Regions from separate parts of the Faecalicatena contorta genome, predicted to be linked through region 2. Evidence: riboswitches for the same ligand, from Rfam matches in the RefSeq annotation. Region 2 holds a riboswitch; each other region holds the start of a gene.
What was found. Region 2 has a riboswitch for cobalamin ahead of MWG26_RS05965 (ABC transporter substrate-binding protein). Riboswitches for the same ligand answer to the same signal wherever they lie in the genome.
Positions count from the first base shown of each region.

Region 1 (4,224 bases), 1.6 Mb from region 2:
TATTAACGGTGAATTAAAATTTCGTTCTCTTGTACCTGCGAAAGAAGAATTGGAGGCAGCAATCAAGGCTGTTATGCCCTAAGGTCACACCGTAATTCAGGCCCTAACGGGCGGGTCTGCTGCTAAGCAGCAGAATGAGGTATGAAATAATGAGTAAACTGTATTTAATTACCGGCTTCTTAGGAGCCGGTAAAACTACTTTTTTAAAAAATTTTATAAATGAATTGTCAGACTACCGGCTGCATTTGATTATCAATGAATTTGGAAAAGAAGGCGTGGACGGGGAGCTTCTTAGAGAACTGGGAACGGCGCTGGATGAGATCAACAACGGTTCCATATTCTGTTCATGCAGGCTGGATAAATTCGAGGAAGTGCTTGAAAAAGCCCTTTCGGAAAAACCGGACATAATAATTGTGGAGGCTTCCGGCCTCTCCAATCCTATGAATGTCAGAAAAATCCTGCATCAGGAAGGCAAATTCTCAGATGTGGAATACATGGGAAGCATCTGCCTGGTTGATGCGAGACAGTTTCAGAAGGTTTATGAGACGGCAGTCGTGGTAAAGAAGCAGCTGGCGGTCAGTGATCTTGTGCTGGTCAATAAAACGGATCTGGCATCCAAAGAACAGATTGAGGAAATAAAGGGCATTATCAGAAAACACCGCCCGGAGGTTCCTGTACATACGACCACCTTCGGCCGGATCGAAAGCGGCTGGCTGAATCCTGCCGCTCCTCCGGATAACCAGCCGGAAGAGCCTGTGATACAGAGCGCGGATATTACCTTGAAAAAATACCTGCTCCGTTTGAATCCGGGATTGGAACTGAAAAAACTTCAGAAATTCATTGAAATGTTTCTGGATGATACTTACCGTGTCAAAGGATTTGTTGAAGTGCAGGGGGAGATTTATCTTGTGAACTGCGTGGGCAGTATCTACCAGGCTGAAAGGTTTGAAGGGAAGCCGGAACACGTCAATGATCTGGTGATTCTCTCAGGAAATGGCCTGCCCGTTAAAAAGTCTTTGAAAAAAGCGATGGCGTGGTATCCCGAGATTGCCGCGGAACTGAAAAAGTAAACAAAAAAAGAGATATTTGTACAAAGAGTTCCAAAAAAATTACTAAAAACAGAGCAGCAGATATTGTAAAATGATAACTAAAGCAGACACGCTTAATGAATGATGGAGGTATGTAAAATGTCAAAGATTCAGGAAATTTCAGAATTCCTTCAAAAAGGAAGGGCAAAGAACGTAAAGGCACTGGTACAGGAGGCTCTGGATGAGGGGCTCGATCCAAAAGAGATTCTGAATGAAGGTCTTTTATCAGGAATGATGATCATTGGTGCAAAGTTTAAGAACAACGAAGTATTTGTACCGGAAGTTCTGGTAGCTGCAAGAGCTATGAATGCAGGTCTTACAGTCCTGGAGCCAAAACTGGTTGAGGTAGGTAATGAGCCGGTTGGAAAAGCTGTAATCGGAACAGTACAGGGAGACCTTCATGATATCGGCAAGAACCTTGTCGTAATGATGCTTAAAGGAGCTGGATTTGAGATCCATGACATCGGTGTAGATGTGGAACCGGCTGTATTTATCGACAAGGCTGAAGAAGTAGGCGCGGACGTGATCTGTATGTCAGCTCTTCTTACAACAACAATGCCGAAGATGCAGGACTGCATTGACCAGCTGAACGAAAAGGGACTTCGCGACAAGTATATCGTTATGGTCGGCGGCGCTCCGGTTAATGACAGCTTTGCAGAGCAGATTGGAGCAGACTACTATACACCAGATGCAGCAACAGCAGCAGAAGTTGCGAAGAAAGCAGTTTTGGAGAAATAAGAGCCCTTTGGGAAAGTGCGGATTATAGTGACAAAGAGCATCGAATGAAGGAAACCGGTGTAAATCCGGTGCAGGCTTACCCCTACTGTAAACGTGGACGAAGAATAACAGCCATTGTCCGTCAGGATGAGAAGGCATTCCTAGGATGAAACGTGAGCCAGGATACTTACATATCCCTATGGACCTGTTTTGGGTGGGAAACAGGATTCCGTTTGAATTATATAAAGTGTGTCAGCAGCAAACTCTTTTTACAAGGAGTTTTTCTTTTTATACTGGAAAATGAATGAAATACTGATACCTGCCCGGGGTTTTGGGCAAGTACGGATATGGTTGTCAAAACTGCGGGGGCAGAGCTTAGACTTCCGTTAGTTGAGAGAGGATAAGAACATGAAAATAACGGAATTTAATATAGAGATATGCAGAGAAAATGTATTTTCCCTGATAGACTGTTATGAAGACAGCGCTACCTACGATGATGTAATGGAAGAATATGAGGAAATGCTTCCGGAAGCATATAAAAAAATAGAGCCAATCGCACTGCTGGAATTCGGTGATGTGGAGGGATTTGAGCTCAGTCGGTATGGAGAGGGAATCCATCAGGCGCTCTACTGTGTCACTTCGGTGGGCGGTCAGCTGAGCCAGTGGTCCACACAGCTGTTCAATGAGGGGGATTATCTGGGCGGTATGCTGGCGGATGCCATTGCGGATGACTATCTTTTCCAGATGGACCATCAGCTTCAGCCCTATATTATCGCCATGTGCAGGGAGAAAAAATGTGGAGTTTCCCGCCGCCTGGAGGCGCCCCAGGATATTCCGATGGAGGCCCAGAAAAAGGCGCTGGAGGTGACCGCAAGAGAAAACAGTGCAGGGATCCGTGTACTGGACAGCTGTATGTATGACCCGGTCAAGACGACCTGTCAGGTTTACCTGACTACGGATCATTCGGACATGTTCCGTATCCATCATAATTGTGCAAGTTGCCCTAATGTCGGCTGCAGCCTTAGAAATGTCTCGGATTACACAATCACGCTTCATGACGGAGGCGACATCAGAGTACTGGAGGGCAGAAAGGGACATTCGCTGATGGAACTTCTCCAGGAACAGGGAATCTTCCTGCCGGCAGTCTGTGCGGGCAGGGGAACCTGCGGTAAATGCGGAATACAGGTCCTTGAAGGGGACATTGCGCCTTCAGAGCAGGACAGGAAGTTCTTCAGCGGGGAGCAGCTGCAGGAGGGATACCGTCTGGCATGTAAGGCCTATCCTGAGGATGACTGCGTGATCGCTGTCGGGCTGCATAAGGAAGAAGAATTCGCGGTTCTGGCGGATGAGGAGCAGACAGCGGGAAAAGCGGCGAAAAGCAGTGCAAAGACCGGCCGCCGGTATGGAATCGCCGTGGACATCGGAACGACGACGATCGCCATGCAGCTGGTCAACATGGAGACACAGGAAGCGGAAGACGTTTTCACTACAATCAACAGGCAGAGGGCGTATGGTGCGGATGTAATCAGCAGAATTGAGGCCTCCAACGGCGGGAAAAGAGAAGCCCTGAGAAAAAGTATCCAGACTGACCTGATGCAGGGAATTGAGAGCCTGACAGAAAATGGGAAGATCCGGGTGGAGAAGATGATAATCGGAGCCAATACGACTATGGTACACCTGCTGATGGGGTACTCCTGTAAAACACTGGGCGTATTTCCTTTCACCCCAGTTAACATTGACACCATACATACAACTTACAAAGAACTGTTTGAGCAGGAAGACAGGGACTTTGAGGTAGTGATTTTCCCTGGAATTTCTACTTATGTGGGCGGCGATATTGTGGCAGGCCTGTATTCTCTGGATTTTGATAAGAGAGAAAAGGTGTCTGTCCTGGTGGATCTGGGTACCAATGGGGAGATGGCGATTGGCAATAAGGACAGGATATTGACGACTTCAACGGCAGCGGGCCCTGCATTCGAGGGCGGCAATATTACCTTTGGCACGGGAAGCGTGCCGGGAGCAATCTGCAAAGTCGAACTGAAGGACGGCCATGCAGTTACCGGGACGATCCAGGATGCCAAACCTGTCGGCATCTGCGGCACCGGGGTGATCGATATGGTATATGAGCTGGTAAAGGCGGAGCTTGTGGATGAGACTGGGCTAATGGAGGAAGATTATTTCGACGACGGCTTTCCGCTTGCTGTCAGCAGCGATGGGACGGGGATCTCATTTTTCCAGAAGGATGTAAGGGAAATACAGCTTGCCAAGTCCGCAGTACGTGCCGGGCTTGAGACATTGATCCTGAACTTCGGCGCATCTTATGATGATATTGGGGCTATTTATATTGCAGGAGGCTTTGGATATAAGATGGATATCGTAAAAGCCGTGGGAATCGGGCTGCTTCCGGAAGAATGCCAAG
Region 1 is NZ_BQNQ01000001.1:2,977,156-2,981,379, reverse strand. Features, by position in the region: gene MWG26_RS13300 (uroporphyrinogen decarboxylase family protein) at 1-82, shown strand, start outside; gene MWG26_RS13295 (CobW family GTP-binding protein) at 150-1,070, shown strand; gene MWG26_RS13290 (corrinoid protein) at 1,188-1,826, shown strand; cobalamin riboswitch at 1,823-2,014, shown strand; gene MWG26_RS13285 (ASKHA domain-containing protein) at 2,214-4,224, shown strand, end outside.
Region 1: another riboswitch for cobalamin. It lies ahead of MWG26_RS13285 (ASKHA domain-containing protein); the one in region 2 lies ahead of MWG26_RS05965 (ABC transporter substrate-binding protein).

Region 2 (4,224 bases):
CAGCATCTTTTTTCTGGCGTGACGGCCCATCATTACAACTTCTTCTACGGTAAAGTCAAAGCTTGCTTCCTGCTCTTGGATGAGGACCGATAATTTTTGCGCCATTTCCCGATTGCTCATAGCTGTTAGATTTTCTTCCATGAGGAAGATGCTGCCTTCCTGTGGTTTGAGGACTTTATATATATTTTTTAGAAGTGTAGACTTTCCGCTTCCGTTTGGGCCGATTATGCCTACAAATTCTTTCTTTTTTATGTGCATATCAATCTGGGATAGTATCTGTCTGTCCCGTACTTGATAAGAAAGTTCTTTGATTTCTATCATGTCATGCTGATCCCCCTTATTTAAACTCGTATTGACGTACCTTTATCATCCACAGGAATAACGGGGCCCCGATAAATGCTGTCAGGATTCCTATGGGGATTTCCGTCGGCGGATGAAGCATTCTGGCTCCCACATCTACCCAGATCATGAACAGGGCGCCTGTAAGAACTGAAAGCGGAATTAGTTTTTTGTGATCCGCTCCTACAATGGAGCGGATCATATGGGGAACTACCAGCCCGATAAATCCAATACAGCCGCTTACTGCAACGGCAGAAGCTGTTAATAAGGCAGACACAATGATGAGAATCCGCCTCACAATATTTACATTTACACCAAGTGTAATGGCTGAATGTTCTCCCATCAGCAGTGCATTTAAGGCCCTGGACAGGTACATCAGGCACAAAAATGCCGGGATAATGAGTATCCCCAATAGAGGGATATCGCTCCATTCAGCACTTCCTAATCCACCCAGCATCCAGAAGGTTGCCTCTCTTACCGCCGCATCATTCGGGGCCGTATACACGATGTAATTCGTCAAAGCGCTGAATAAAGACGAGACTGCAACTCCCACTAAGATTAAACGTACTGGCGTCACTGCATTTCCTGTTCTTGCCAGAGTGTACACAAAAAGCATTGATACCATCGCTCCGGCAAAAGAACCTGTGGAGACGGTTAACCTTCCGCTCCATGGAAGCCAGACTCCGGCAAGCATTGCCAGCACGGCCCCCAAAGATGCGCCGGATGAAATTCCCAGCACATAGGGTTCTGCAAGCGGATTCTTTGTAAACGCCTGCATACAGATCCCGGAAAGTGTCAGCCCCGCTCCTACAAGGCCGCCCAGGAGCACCCTTGGCACCCTTAAAAACCAGACAATATTCTGTGTACTGTTTTTCATTTCTTCTATAGAAATCAGATGTTCCAGACCAATGTACTGGGATATGTTATGCAGCACAATTTTCCAGACGGAAAAAAAGTCTATGGTAACCGGCCCTATTCCGACGGCCAAAACAATAGAAATGATCAGCAGTATACAAAGAATAATGGAACATACAACGCTATGCTTTTTTATAGCCATACAAATATTCTTCATACCTGTACATCACTTTCATTCAAAACAGTCCGGATGGAATGCTTTTGCAAATTTTTCAATTGTATCTCCCGTCATAGAGCTTGCGAATACCTCGCAAAGATTTACAGAAATAATTCTGTCATTTGCAATTGCCGGTACTGCTGCCAATGCCGGATTCTCTTTTAATTCGGATATTTTCTGTTCTAAAGAGGTATCACCGTAATCGTCTATCACAATGACTTCCGGGGCACGTTCTACTACTTCTTCCCAGCTTACATTTGCCCAGGTCTTATCCATATCGGAAAAGATATTTTTCCCTCCTGCATGTTCAATCAGTTTTGCAGTAAAATTATTTCCGCAGGTATATGCTCCGCCGTCCTGCGCCATATCATAAACAAATACTTTCACGGTTTCCTGACCCTTCACCGCATTTTCAGCCGACTCGATCTGAGCCTTCATTTCCTCTACGATTTCTTCTGCTCTGTCTTCCAGACCAAAGATACGTCCGAGGTTATAAAAATCTTCATATACAACATCAACATCCGCACCGATCGTATATCCTTCAATTGAAGCAAGTGACATAATACCATAGCCGTTTAATGTCCCATGTTCTGTATTATTTTTTTCAGAAAATGCACTGGACCGCCCATAGACAAAATCCGGCTCCTGCGCCAGGATTGCCTCCAATGAGGGGGCTGACTCTGCAAGCTCTGGAATCTTTAAATACGCATCATTCCACTCTGGATTGATTTTAGAATTTGTATATGCTCTGCCGATAATTTTGTCTCCCAGTCCCATTGCCATTAATTCGTCACCTGTGCATGCATTGGCTGCAATTACTCTTTCAGGCACATGTGTAAATGTAACTTCGATATCATCCTGCGTTTTTAATGTAAAGGGAAATTCCCCCTCCGTTTTAGTTTCTTCTTCCTGTGCCGGTTTTGCCTTTTCCGCGGATGCTGCATCCGCATCGGAAGCATCTTTTCCACATGCTGTAATACTCATTCCTAATGCAAGCACCAGCATTATGCTGATCAGTTTGTTTCTCAATTTCATACTTTTTCTCCTCTTTCCATTAATAGTTTAAAACTATCCTCACAAATATTCATCTTCATTCTCTAACTTCTGCTTATAACTGCAAAAGTACAGAGTGAGCTTGCACGATTTGGCGCCGCCGCGCCGCTTCGCGGCTATATGCCTTATCGCGGCGTGTGCATCCTCCCAGAGGAACTTCCTATATCATAAAAAAGACATCTGCCCGAAATAAGCAAATGTCTAATACATGTATATACTTTAGGTACACACAAACAAAGTTGTCTCCAAAAATGTACGTAACAACTTTAAATATTCAGACAGGGCACTTTTAACCGGAAGTTTCCTCTCTTATTCGTCAAACAGGTTTCCTGACTTCCAGATTACCGCTCATGCTGTGCCTTCTCACAAAATACAGATTCTGCAATGACATCTTACAGCTTTCACTCCCTGGATACAGTGGCCGGACCGTTCAGGCTTTTCACCTGATTCCCTTTTACCTCTTTCGAGCATTTGATGAATAGTATGATTCAGTTTTTCCAGACAAACATACCCTGAAATAAGAATATTGTCAACACAAGAACGACGATCAGATAAAAAATTACAAATAGTTCTTATATTTTTCGCAATAACACGAATAACCGCCCCGGTGCACATACACATGCTGAGGGACAGGTATTCTGCCCCGGCTTTGCAGAAACATCAGGATGATAAACCTGTTTTCTGCCCTCTATGCCGGCCGGCTTCGTAGAGTGCCCTTACGATTAGATTTATGAAGAGGAGGAGCATGCACATCGCTACGGCGGGGGCGGTCTGACCTGCGCCTTCAAGGCTTACTATGGCTACGGCCGCTATGGGGGCCGTCGGGGTGAACAGGAATACGACCGCGGATACGGTGACCAGGGAGTTCACGAAAAAGTATACCCACATTTCGCAGATTGCGGGCGTACACAGAGGGAGTGTGACGCGGCGCAGGGTCTTATAGAAGGGGACTGCGAGGGATTCGGATACGGTTTCGAATTCTTTGTCCAGCCTTTTCAGGGCGGTTGTGGCGGTGCTAAAGGGCACGGAGTAGAAGTGAATCATGTTTGCCAATACGATGATCCAGATGGTTCCGTATAGAAAGTGGAAAGGATTTTGTAGTACGTAGCCGTCTGTGAATGGGATCTTGAAGTCTGGCGCGTTGAAAAACATGATGAAACTCAGGCCTACAACGGTTCCCGGAATCGCCATTGGGGTGATGGAGAGCATGTATGTAAATCTTCTGCTGGCCTTGAACTTCTGGTTTTTCTCAATCAGGTATGCTCCCAGGAATGTGATGAAAGTTCCCAGAAATGCCGATATGAGCGCTATGATTATGGAATTTTTGAATGCAGTGATTCCGCTGCCTGAGGAGATTCTGCCCAGGTCATAGTTGGACAGTGTAAATGTCAGGTTGTAGGGCCAGAATTTGATCAGAGAGGCAAACAGGGCGACTGCAAAAAACAACAGCATAGCCAGCGTGATCAGAAAACAGAATATAGTTGCCGCCATGTCGCTGGGCCTGTGTGGTTTGATTTGGTATGGTATGGATTTTGCGCTGATCGCCGCATTCTGCTTTTTATTTGTAATCCGATCCACTGCGAAGGACAGAACGGCCGGAAACAGCAGGATGATTCCCACTACCGCACCCATGTTAAAGTTCTGCTGCCCCACTACCTGCTTGTAGACGTCTGTTGCCAGCACGTTATAGTTGCCTCCCACAACCGAGGGGGCGCCAAAATCGGTAAAACTGTAGGTAAACGCTACAAATATGGCACTGA
Region 2 is NZ_BQNQ01000001.1:1,339,554-1,343,777, reverse strand. Features, by position in the region: gene MWG26_RS05975 (ABC transporter ATP-binding protein) at 1-321, opposite strand, end outside; gene MWG26_RS05970 (FecCD family ABC transporter permease) at 338-1,411, opposite strand; gene MWG26_RS05965 (ABC transporter substrate-binding protein) at 1,427-2,446, opposite strand; cobalamin riboswitch at 2,767-2,954, opposite strand; gene MWG26_RS05960 (putative 2-aminoethylphosphonate ABC transporter permease subunit) at 3,125-4,224, opposite strand, start outside.

Region 3 (4,224 bases), 1.6 Mb from region 2:
TGGTACACGCTTGCCGAAAACAGCTGATTATCCGGATCCTGAAAGACAATGCCGACCCTGCTTCTAAGATCCAGCAATCCCTTTTTGGAGTAATCCACCGGCTTCCCTTCAAATAGAACCATTCCCTCATCCGGCTTATATATCCCATTGCAGCATAGAAAAAAAGTGGACTTTCCGCAGCCGTTTGCACCCATGAATGCCACCTTTTTCCCCCTTTTTATTTTCAGGCTCACGCCGTTTAGGGAGTGCGGGCCTCCTTCTTCATATGCGTAGTGGACATCTCTCGCCTCTATTATGACATCCTTTTCCTCTGTATTCATAAGAATCTCCTCCATATTGTCAATGCAAGCAGGATCACTTCAAACACTGTGATTGCAGCGACCTCCTTTTTTCTGGCCGGATGATGTTCCGCAAGTACTCTGATCCTGCCGTCGTAGCACCTGGATTCCATGGCGTCATACAATGCATTGGATCTCTTAAATGCGCGGAGCAGCAGGCCCGCCCCCATCTTTCCGAAGGAACTCACCGATGTTCGCAGATCTTTGTTGCCCAGCCTGGACTTCTGTGACACCATCATGGCGGAAGCAGTCTCCATGAGCACAAAGATGAACCGGTAGATCAGAAGCATGAGTTCCGTCAATATCTCGGGGCAGTGCAGTTTTGCCAGCACGTCCAGAATATCTGTCATTGTCGTATTGAGAGATAAAAAGTACAGGCAGGACACACTCGCCATGGCTGTCGCAATCAGCTGTATCCCGAATAGAAGGGAATGAAAACTCCCTGTGATAAAAAAGCTGCCCACTGGAATTGCATAAGCATCCAGTGGGACTTTTGAGATATTGACTATAATCGCAAGTGTACTCAATATCAGGAATGTAAAAGGCACCGCCAGCAGCTTTGCGTATTGCCCCGCCGCTATGCGTCCTTTTTTCACGGTCAGGTATGTATTGACTGCAAACGCCACGCCTGCAACGATGAGTGAGCGGCTGACTACACAGAACAGCAGAGTTATCATGGAAAATGCAAACTTTTCAGCCGCATTTACATATCTTAATCTGGAGCGATAACAGAGCTTATCTACTACAATCATGCCGCCCTCCTTCCCGGAATCTTATTCCTCTTTATTCCATCTTTTTCTGCCATTTTTTTCTTTCTACGAATCGTCCCATCACAAAAGCGATGATGCCAACCCCGATCCCTGTCTGGATACAAAAAATCAAGCTTTCTACCTCGCCAGGCAGTTCGCCGCCCAGCGCAGTCTCCAGCACCGGTGTAAACCATGGGGTGTATTCCCCCTGAATCTCTTCTATCATAACGCTCCCCGCGTCATCAGAGCCGCCGAACTCAGCGCCTTTCTTCGCGAACAGGGGCACAATTGCAATTAATACAGCTGCGATCAGAAGAATAATGACTGTTTTTGTATTTTTACTCATCCTATTTTGCCTCCTTTAAAAATCCAATTGCCTTGAGTTCCGGTTTTGCATATGATTCCAGGCCGATGACAATGATAACCGTAAGGATGCCTTCGATGACTGCCAGCGGAAGCTGGGTCGGTGCAAATACACCCAGGAATTTAACAGCAGATGCCGCAACACCGCCGGCCTCGGATGGGTAAGCGAGTGCAAGCTGGATGCTGGTCACACAGTATGTAAAGATATCGCCCAGAAAAGCCGCCAGAAAAACGGATACTTTTCGGTTCACATTCATTTTTTTACAGAGCTGAAAGATTCCAAACGACAGAAGCGGTCCCGCTATCGCCATGGAAAATGTGTTTGCCCCCAGTGTTGTCAATCCGCCGTGTGCCAGCAGAATCGCCTGGAACAAAAGCACGATGATTCCCAGTACGCTGACTGCCGCCGGGCCAAACAGGATTGCCCCCAGCCCTGTGCCCGTCATATGGGAACAGCTTCCCGTCACGGACGGGATTTTCAGGGAAGAAATCACAAAAATAAACGCCCCCGCCATTGCAATCAATGTGATGGTCTTTCTGTTTTCTTTTAATCTTTTTTTCAGGGAAATCAGGCCGGCAACCAGGAATGGAACACAGATAACGCCCCAGGCAATACAGTATTTAACCGGAAGATACCCCTCCATAATGTGCATTGCATTCACAGCCGGTGTGACGGCAAACATCAGCGCAAACGCGATGGCTGCCTTGAGTAAGAATTTTTCTTTTTTTGACATATTTCTCTCTCCTTTTTTGTGATATGTTGTCTTGAAATACCCCCAGGTATACCACAAAATCGTATGAGATCTGCGGCATAACACCCGGTCATATCCCCGTAACCATTCAGATCCATTTAAAAGCGGGTTTTCTGACTCAGGCATCAACACGGTATTCCGCCTTCCCATGAAAATTCTCACAGTGACATCATGGATACCATTCCACCTTTACAGCAACGGGTATTGTGCAGGATTTCCACCTGCTTCCCCTGCGGCCGTCCGCTGCAGATACTATACTCCACTTGGACAGCTTACTTTTAAATTGTATGCCAGACCTGAATTATATACCGAAAGGGTAACATTACCCTTTTGGCTGCTTTTTATCGGAGGTATCTCCCCCTAATACTCGATCCCCCGTCTTGCCCGGATCTCCCGGTCAAAGGGATGTTTGATTTTTCGGATCTCGGAAACATAATCCGCAAGCCCGATCAGCTTTTCGTCCGGATTTCGTCCGGTCAGAACGACCTCCAGTTCCTTAGGTTTCTTTTCCAAAAAGGCCAGCGACTTTGTGTGATCAATGAGGCCATAATGATAGGCTGCCATAAACTCGTCGACCACAAGCATATCATACTCTCCGGATACTGCTTTTTCACAAACCGTATCCCACAGCCGTGCATAAGTCTCCTGAGCCTCCGCTTTCTCCGCTTCGGACAGCGTGTTGAAGAATCCAAATGATTTGTCCATATGGAGTACCGTAATTCCCTCCACGGCATCCAGAATCTTGAGCTCTCCGGAGTCCTCGTTCTTCAGAAAACGCGAAAAAAGAACCTTCATACCGCTTCCGGCCGCTCTGACAGCAAGCCCTGTTGCGGCAGTCGTCTTCCCCTTTCCATCTCCACAGTAAATATGTATCAGCCCGTTTTTCATGCGCCCACCTCATCCAAAATCCCTCTTATTTTATCATAAATTGTCTGATTATGCAATTTTCACTATCTATCATTGTATATGATTTTCCGTTCTTCCGTTTGTACTTTTTTCTTTTGTTTATGTAATTTTTTAAGAACGAGGGCAAAGGGGTCAGACCCCTCTTCAGAGGGGTCTGACCCCTTTGCCCTCCGTATTCAGAATATTCTGAATATAACCCTTTATTTCTTCCACACTGTACCCTGTTTCTGCAGGCCTTCCAATCACTACAAGCGTTACCCCTGTCTCTCTGGCAGCCTCCAGTTTTTCCTCAAACCCCCCCGCTTTGCCTGATTCCTTTGTCACAAAATAGTCTGCTCCTGTGTATTTCAGCATGGCAGTATTTAATTCTTTCGAAAAGGGTCCCTGCATGGCGATGAGATGGGAGCCCTTGAATCCAAGCTCCACGCTCTCTTCCACGGACTCTTTTGTCGAAAGAACCCTGGCAAAACAGCGTTCTTTGTAATGGTCGATCGCTGTGTACAGCCTTAATTCTTTGCTCCCGGTGGAAATGAATATCCGGCCTTCCCGTGTTTTGAGATACTCTACTGCTTCTGCCACGGAATTTACAATTACCATATTGCGGTAAGATCCTGCGCCGCCTGTCCCGCTTTCGTCCCGCAGACAGCGGATATAACCGGCGCCGCTCCCCTTACAGGCATTTTGAATATTCTCCGTGGCCAGGCGCGCAAAGGGATGAGTGGCATCGATCACAAGCCTGATCTGATTCTCCCTGATAAATCCGCAGATAGCCTCTTGATCCATCCGGCCCGTTATGACCCGGATATTTTGAATTCCTTCCACGCATTCCATTCCGTACTCTGTAGCCGTACTGACGAAGGCTGGCGCAGACAGCGTGCCTAAAAATTCAGCCAGCATTCTTCCTTCTGATGTTCCCGCAAACAGCAGAATACTCATTCTTCCGTTCTCCATATTCCTTTTCCTCCCCTTTTCCGCAGCCTATTTATGTCTGATACTTAGATTTTATTTTAAGTACAACAACTGGCATATCCTGGAAATATTCCGGTTGTGTTTAAACCTCTTTCACAGTATAATATATCACATAGCAAATTGAAACCACAAACATAAGGGAGCTTT
Region 3 is NZ_BQNQ01000001.1:2,970,893-2,975,116, forward strand. Features, by position in the region: gene MWG26_RS13245 (energy-coupling factor ABC transporter ATP-binding protein) at 1-320, opposite strand, end outside; gene cbiQ (cobalt ECF transporter T component CbiQ) at 317-1,090, opposite strand; gene MWG26_RS13255 (energy-coupling factor ABC transporter substrate-binding protein) at 1,122-1,433, opposite strand; gene MWG26_RS13260 (energy-coupling factor ABC transporter permease) at 1,435-2,184, opposite strand; cobalamin riboswitch at 2,289-2,490, opposite strand; gene MWG26_RS13265 (cob(I)yrinic acid a,c-diamide adenosyltransferase) at 2,563-3,090, opposite strand; gene cobK (precorrin-6A reductase) at 3,253-4,059, opposite strand.
Region 3: another riboswitch for cobalamin. It lies ahead of MWG26_RS13260 (energy-coupling factor ABC transporter permease); the one in region 2 lies ahead of MWG26_RS05965 (ABC transporter substrate-binding protein).